Regions from separate parts of the Weizmannia sp. WK01 genome, predicted to be linked through region 1. Evidence: a T-box and tRNA genes for the amino acid it is inferred to sense, from the RefSeq annotation. Region 1 holds a T-box; the other regions hold tRNA genes.
The links. The T-box of region 1 lies ahead of ileS (isoleucine--tRNA ligase). A T-box ahead of a tRNA ligase gene usually reads a tRNA of that ligase, here a tRNA-Ile.

Region 1 (2,262 bases):
CGTAAAACAATCCTTCAAAACCGGGCGCGTCTTTTGTCATCATGCCTTTGTCATCTACAGCACAAATCACATCAAGCCCGTATTTTTTGCCGATGAGAAAGTCATCTTCCCCGTGTCCAGGTGAGGTATGGACGCATCCTGTCCCGCTGTCGGTTGTGACGTGGTCGCCGAGCATGACGAGCGAATCGCGGCCGTACAGCGGATGTTTTGCGACAATGTACTCCAGCTTTTTCCCCGGAACCGTTTGAACGACTTCCGCGTTTTCCCATTCCAAAACGCCGCTTACTTCTTCGAGCAAGGCTTCGGCAATCAGGTATTTCTTGCCGTCCACTTTTACGACAACATAGTTGATCTCCGGATTGACGGCAATGCCGAGGTTTGACGGAATGGTCCAAGGTGTCGTTGTCCAGATGACGATTTTCGTATCCGTATCAAGCACGCCTTTTCCGTCTTTTACGTCGAACGCAACATAAATCGATGGCGATTTAATGTCTTTGTACTCAATTTCCGCATCTGCAAGCGCGGATTCGCTGGAAGGGGACCAGTATACCGGCTTCAGGCCTTTGTAAATATAGCCTTTTTTCGCCATTTCCCCGAATACTTTAATTTGCTCGGCTTCATACGCGGGCCGGAGCGTTAAATACGGATTTCCCCAGTCGCCACGCACGCCGAGCCGTTTAAACGCTGTCCGCTGGCGGTCGATTTGCTCATGGGCATATTTTTCGCACAGTTTCCTGAATTCGGCAACCGACATCGATTTCCGGTCCACGCCTTTTTTTGTCAGTTCCTGCTCTATAGGCAACCCGTGCGTATCCCAGCCCGGTACATAAGGGGCATGGTAACCTGTCATTGATTTGAACCGGTTGATGATGTCTTTCAATGTTTTATTCAGGGCGTGGCCCATATGGAGATCGCCGTTTGCATACGGAGGCCCGTCATGGAGCACAAACAAGGGCCTTCCTTCCGTGCGTTTCATCACCTTTTGATAAATATCCATTTCTTCCCATTTTGCCTGGATTTGCGGCTCTTTTTTCGGCAAATTTCCACGCATCGGGAAATCCGTTTTCGGCATTAAAAGTGTATCTTTGTAATCCATGCTGATCCTCCTGCCTTTTGCATATTGTATTTTGAATTTTTCGTTATGTTCAGCCTTGCCAAAAATCCAATAAAAAAACCTTCCCATCCCCAAAATAGGGACGAGAAGGTTCCCGCGGTACCACCCTAGTAGGCATTCCATATGCCCGCTCGACATCCGTAACGTGGAAGGTCCCGCTTAACTCTACTGGCCTTTTCGGCGTTCAAGGCAAGAACTCAAGGGGGATGTTCAGACTGCGCGCTTTGCCGGGCTCGCACTATCCCCGGCTCGCTTGGAAAGCTTTCACAACCCTACTGCCCTGTCATCGTTTTTTCGTATACAGTATTGAATGTATTCCATTATAGTTGACCTTTTTCGGATTCGTCAAGTCTGGTTTGCTTCTTCTTCTTCGAGCTCAAAGTCCGTGGCATCGACTTCAAATTCCATCAGCTTTTCCCAATCGTCGCTATCAATCAGGTCAAGCTGCGCCTCAATCAGCATTTTAAAGCGCGTCCGGAAGACTTTCGACTGTTTTTTCAGCTCTTCGATTTCGAGCGCAATTTTTCTTGCTTTCGAAAGGGCTTCATTGACAATCCGATCGGCATTTTTTTCCGCCTCGCGGATGATCAGTTTCGCTTCTTTCTGGGCATTGCCCTTGACTTCTTCCGCCGCTTCCTGGGCAACAACAATCGATTTATTTAAAGTTTCCTCAATGGAAGTAAAATGGCTCAGGCGTTCGTTTAATGATGCCACCTTATCTTCCAGGTTTTTCTTTTCGCGGATCAGCATTTCATAATCTTTGATCAGCTGGTCAAGAAATTCATTTACTTCATCTTCATCATAGCCGCGAAACCCTTTGCTGAACTCCTTATTATGTATATCTAAAGGCGTTAAAGGCATGTGGCCACCTCCTGTTCAATTTGCCTTTCGATTGCAAGATTCCCCTTCTTTTTTATATTATAATGGAATTCGACGATTTTTTGGGAAAATCCTGCTAATCCATCAAATTATTTTAAAATCCCTGCCACCATTCGCCACTTTTCTTTCTTCGTTTTGCCTTCCACGCGGATGAGCCGGCTTCTCCCGTACCCCCTAGCTGAAAAAGTATCACCTTCCTCGCACTGGAATGCCGGATCTTCCACTGTTTTCCAGTTCACTTTTACAAGCCCGTGCTCAATCAGCGCCCG
Region 2 (2,262 bases), 1.3 Mb from region 1:
GGAAACTGGGAGGCTTGAGTGCAGAAGAGGAGAGTGGAATTCCACGTGTAGCGGTGAAATGCGTAGAGATGTGGAGGAACACCAGTGGCGAAGGCGGCTCTCTGGTCTGTAACTGACGCTGAGGCGCGAAAGCGTGGGGAGCAAACAGGATTAGATACCCTGGTAGTCCACGCCGTAAACGATGAGTGCTAAGTGTTAGAGGGTTTCCGCCCTTTAGTGCTGCAGCTAACGCATTAAGCACTCCGCCTGGGGAGTACGGCCGCAAGGCTGAAACTCAAAGGAATTGACGGGGGCCCGCACAAGCGGTGGAGCATGTGGTTTAATTCGAAGCAACGCGAAGAACCTTACCAGGTCTTGACATCCTCTGACCTCCCTGGAGACAGGGCCTTCCCCTTCGGGGGACAGAGTGACAGGTGGTGCATGGTTGTCGTCAGCTCGTGTCGTGAGATGTTGGGTTAAGTCCCGCAACGAGCGCAACCCTTGACCTTAGTTGCCAGCATTCAGTTGGGCACTCTAAGGTGACTGCCGGTGACAAACCGGAGGAAGGTGGGGATGACGTCAAATCATCATGCCCCTTATGACCTGGGCTACACACGTGCTACAATGGATGGTACAAAGGGCTGCAAGACCGCGAGGTTAAGCCAATCCCAAAAAACCATTCCCAGTTCGGATTGCAGGCTGCAACCCGCCTGCATGAAGCCGGAATCGCTAGTAATCGCGGATCAGCATGCCGCGGTGAATACGTTCCCGGGCCTTGTACACACCGCCCGTCACACCACGAGAGTTTGTAACACCCGAAGTCGGTGAGGTAACCTTTACGGAGCCAGCCGCCGAAGGTGGGACAGATGATTGGGGTGAAGTCGTAACAAGGTAGCCGTATCGGAAGGTGCGGCTGGATCACCTCCTTTCTAAGGAAATTAAGGAAAACTTCGTTTTCCAACATTAAGTTTGACGTTTCCGTTTTGTTCAGTTTTGAAGGTTCAATCCTTCCTTATATTTCCTTTCATTAAGGGCCTGTAGCTCAGCTGGTTAGAGCGCACGCCTGATAAGCGTGAGGTCGATGGTTCAAGTCCATTCAGGCCCACCATTCCTTAATGATTGGGGCCTTAGCTCAGCTGGGAGAGCGCCTGCTTTGCACGCAGGAGGTCAGCGGTTCGATCCCGCTAGGCTCCACCTTTATAAATGTGTTCTTTGAAAACCGGATAGGAGAAACAAACCAAGTAAACCGAGAATCGCTTATTTTTGGATTTAATCTTTTTATGGTTAAGTTAGAAAGGGCGCACGGTGAATGCCTTGGCACTAGGAGCCGATGAAGGACGGTACAAACACCGATATGCTCCGGGGAGCTGTACGTAAGCTTTGATCCGGAGATTTCCGAATGGGGAAACCCCCTGTCTTTAATCGGACAGGATTCCTGCCTGAATCCATAGGGCAGGAAGGGCACACCCGGGGAACTGAAACATCTCAGTACCCGGAGGAAGAGAAAGCAATTGCGATTTCCCAAGTAGCGGCGAGCGAACAGGAAACAGCCCAAACCGGAAGGCTTGCCTTCCGGGGTTGTAGGACACTCATATGGGAGTTACAAAAGAACAGGTTAAGTGAAGCGGCCTGGAAAGGCCTGCCGGAGAAGGTAAAAGCCCTGTAACTGACACTTCGTTCTCTCCCGAGTGGATCCTGAGTACGGCGGGACACGAGGAATCCCGCCGGAATCCGGGAGGACCATCTCCCAAGGCTAAATACTCCCTAGTGACCGATAGTGAACCAGTACCGTGAGGGAAAGGTGAAAAGCACCCCGGGAGGGGAGTGAAAGAGATCCTGAAACCGTGTGCCTACAAGTAGTCAGAGCCCGTTAACGGGTGATGGCGTGCCTTTTGTAGAATGAACCGGCGAGTTACGGTCTCATGCAAGGTTAAGCTGAAGAAGCGGAGCCGCAGCGAAAGCGAGTCTGAACAGGGCGAAAGAGTATGAGGCCGCAGACCCGAAACCAGGTGATCTACCCATGTCCAGGGTGAAGGCAAGGTAACACTTGCTGGAGGCCCGAACCCACGCACGTTGAAAAGTGCGGGGATGAGGTGTGGGTAGCGGAGAAATTCCAATCGAACTTGGAGATAGCTGGTTCTCTCCGAAATAGCTTTAGGGCTAGCCTCAAGCGAAGAGTTTTGGAGGTAGAGCACTGTTTGGACGAGGGGCCCTCATCGGGTTACCGAATTCAGACAAACTCCGAATGCCAAAAACTTATGCTTGGGAGTCAGACTGTGAGTG
Region 3 (2,262 bases), 1.4 Mb from region 1:
CTACCCACACCTCATCCCCGCACTTTTCAACGTGCGTGGGTTCGGGCCTCCAGCAAGTGTTACCTTGCCTTCACCCTGGACATGGGTAGATCACCTGGTTTCGGGTCTGCGGCCTCATACTCTTTCGCCCTGTTCAGACTCGCTTTCGCTGCGGCTCCGCTTCTTCAGCTTAACCTTGCATGAGACCGTAACTCGCCGGTTCATTCTACAAAAGGCACGCCATCACCCGTTAACGGGCTCTGACTACTTGTAGGCACACGGTTTCAGGATCTCTTTCACTCCCCTCCCGGGGTGCTTTTCACCTTTCCCTCACGGTACTGGTTCACTATCGGTCACTAGGGAGTATTTAGCCTTGGGAGATGGTCCTCCCGGATTCCGGCGGGATTCCTCGTGTCCCGCCGTACTCAGGATCCACTCGGGAGAGAACGAAGTGTCAGTTACAGGGCTTTTACCTTCTCCGGCAGGCCTTTCCAGGCCGCTTCACTTAACCTGTTCTTTTGTAACTCCCATATGAGTGTCCTACAACCCCGGAAGGCAAGCCTTCCGGTTTGGGCTGTTTCCTGTTCGCTCGCCGCTACTTGGGAAATCGCAATTGCTTTCTCTTCCTCCGGGTACTGAGATGTTTCAGTTCCCCGGGTGTGCCCTTCCTGCCCTATGGATTCAGGCAGGAATCCTGTCCGATTAAAGACAGGGGGTTTCCCCATTCGGAAATCTCCGGATCAAAGCTTACGTACAGCTCCCCGGAGCATATCGGTGTTTGTACCGTCCTTCATCGGCTCCTAGTGCCAAGGCATTCACCGTGCGCCCTTTCTAACTTAACCATAAAAAGGTTTAAATCCAAAAATAAGCGATTCTCGGTTTACTTGGTTTGTTTCTCCTATCCGGTTTTCAAAGAACACATTTATAAAGGTGGAGCCTAGCGGGATCGAACCGCTGACCTCCTGCGTGCAAAGCAGGCGCTCTCCCAGCTGAGCTAAGGCCCCGATCATTAAGGAATGGTGGGCCTGAATGGACTTGAACCATCGACCTCACGCTTATCAGGCGTGCGCTCTAACCAGCTGAGCTACAGGCCCTTAATGAAAGGAAATATAAGGAAGGATTGAACCTTCAAAACTGAACAAAACGGAAACATCAAACTTAATTTTGGAAAACGAAGTTTTCCTTAATTTCCTTAGAAAGGAGGTGATCCAGCCGCACCTTCCGATACGGCTACCTTGTTACGACTTCACCCCAATCATCTGTCCCACCTTCGGCGGCTGGCTCCGTAAAGGTTACCTCACCGACTTCGGGTGTTACAAACTCTCGTGGTGTGACGGGCGGTGTGTACAAGGCCCGGGAACGTATTCACCGCGGCATGCTGATCCGCGATTACTAGCGATTCCGGCTTCATGCAGGCGGGTTGCAGCCTGCAATCCGAACTGGGAATGGTTTTCTGGGATTGGCTTAACCTCGCGGTCTCGCAGCCCTTTGTACCATCCATTGTAGCACGTGTGTAGCCCAGGTCATAAGGGGCATGATGATTTGACGTCATCCCCACCTTCCTCCGGTTTGTCACCGGCAGTCACCTTAGAGTGCCCAACTCAATGCTGGCAACTAAGGTCAAGGGTTGCGCTCGTTGCGGGACTTAACCCAACATCTCACGACACGAGCTGACGACAACCATGCACCACCTGTCACTCTGTCCCCCGAAGGGGAAGGCCCTGTCTCCAGGGAGGTCAGAGGATGTCAAGACCTGGTAAGGTTCTTCGCGTTGCTTCGAATTAAACCACATGCTCCACCGCTTGTGCGGGCCCCCGTCAATTCCTTTGAGTTTCAGCCTTGCGGCCGTACTCCCCAGGCGGAGTGCTTAATGCGTTAGCTGCAGCACTAAAGGGCGGAAACCCTCTAACACTTAGCACTCATCGTTTACGGCGTGGACTACCAGGGTATCTAATCCTGTTTGCTCCCCACGCTTTCGCGCCTCAGCGTCAGTTACAGACCAGAGAGCCGCCTTCGCCACTGGTGTTCCTCCACATCTCTACGCATTTCACCGCTACACGTGGAATTCCACTCTCCTCTTCTGCACTCAAGCCTCCCAGTTTCCAATGACCGCTTGCGGTTGAGCCGCAAGATTTCACATCAGACTTAAGAAACCGCCTGCGCGCGCTTTACGCCCAATAATTCCGGACAACGCTTGCCACCTACGTATTACCGCGGCTGCTGGCACGTAGTTAGCCGTGGCTTTCTGGCCGGGTACCGTCAAGGCACCGCCCTGTTCGAACG

Region 2: it encodes a tRNA-Ile, which carries the amino acid that the T-box ahead of ileS (isoleucine--tRNA ligase) is inferred to sense. The anticodon was not compared.
Region 3: it encodes a tRNA-Ile, which carries the amino acid that the T-box ahead of ileS (isoleucine--tRNA ligase) is inferred to sense. The anticodon was not compared.

Annotation. Positions count from the first base shown of each region.
Region 1 is NZ_CP109616.1:1,370,132-1,372,393, reverse strand. It holds gene ileS (isoleucine--tRNA ligase) at 1-1,096, opposite strand, end outside; T-box leader at 1,190-1,410, opposite strand; gene OF158_RS06305 (DivIVA domain-containing protein) at 1,460-1,975, opposite strand; gene OF158_RS06300 (YlmH family RNA-binding protein) at 2,083-2,262, opposite strand, start outside.
Region 2 is NZ_CP109616.1:94,770-97,031, forward strand. It holds rRNA gene OF158_RS00450 (16S ribosomal RNA) at 1-908, shown strand, start outside; tRNA gene OF158_RS00455 (tRNA-Ile) at 1,011-1,087, shown strand; tRNA gene OF158_RS00460 (tRNA-Ala) at 1,101-1,173, shown strand; rRNA gene OF158_RS00465 (23S ribosomal RNA) at 1,262-2,262, shown strand, end outside.
Region 3 is NZ_CP109616.1:11,207-13,468, reverse strand. It holds rRNA gene OF158_RS00060 (23S ribosomal RNA) at 1-821, opposite strand, end outside; tRNA gene OF158_RS00055 (tRNA-Ala) at 911-983, opposite strand; tRNA gene OF158_RS00050 (tRNA-Ile) at 997-1,073, opposite strand; rRNA gene OF158_RS00045 (16S ribosomal RNA) at 1,176-2,262, opposite strand, start outside.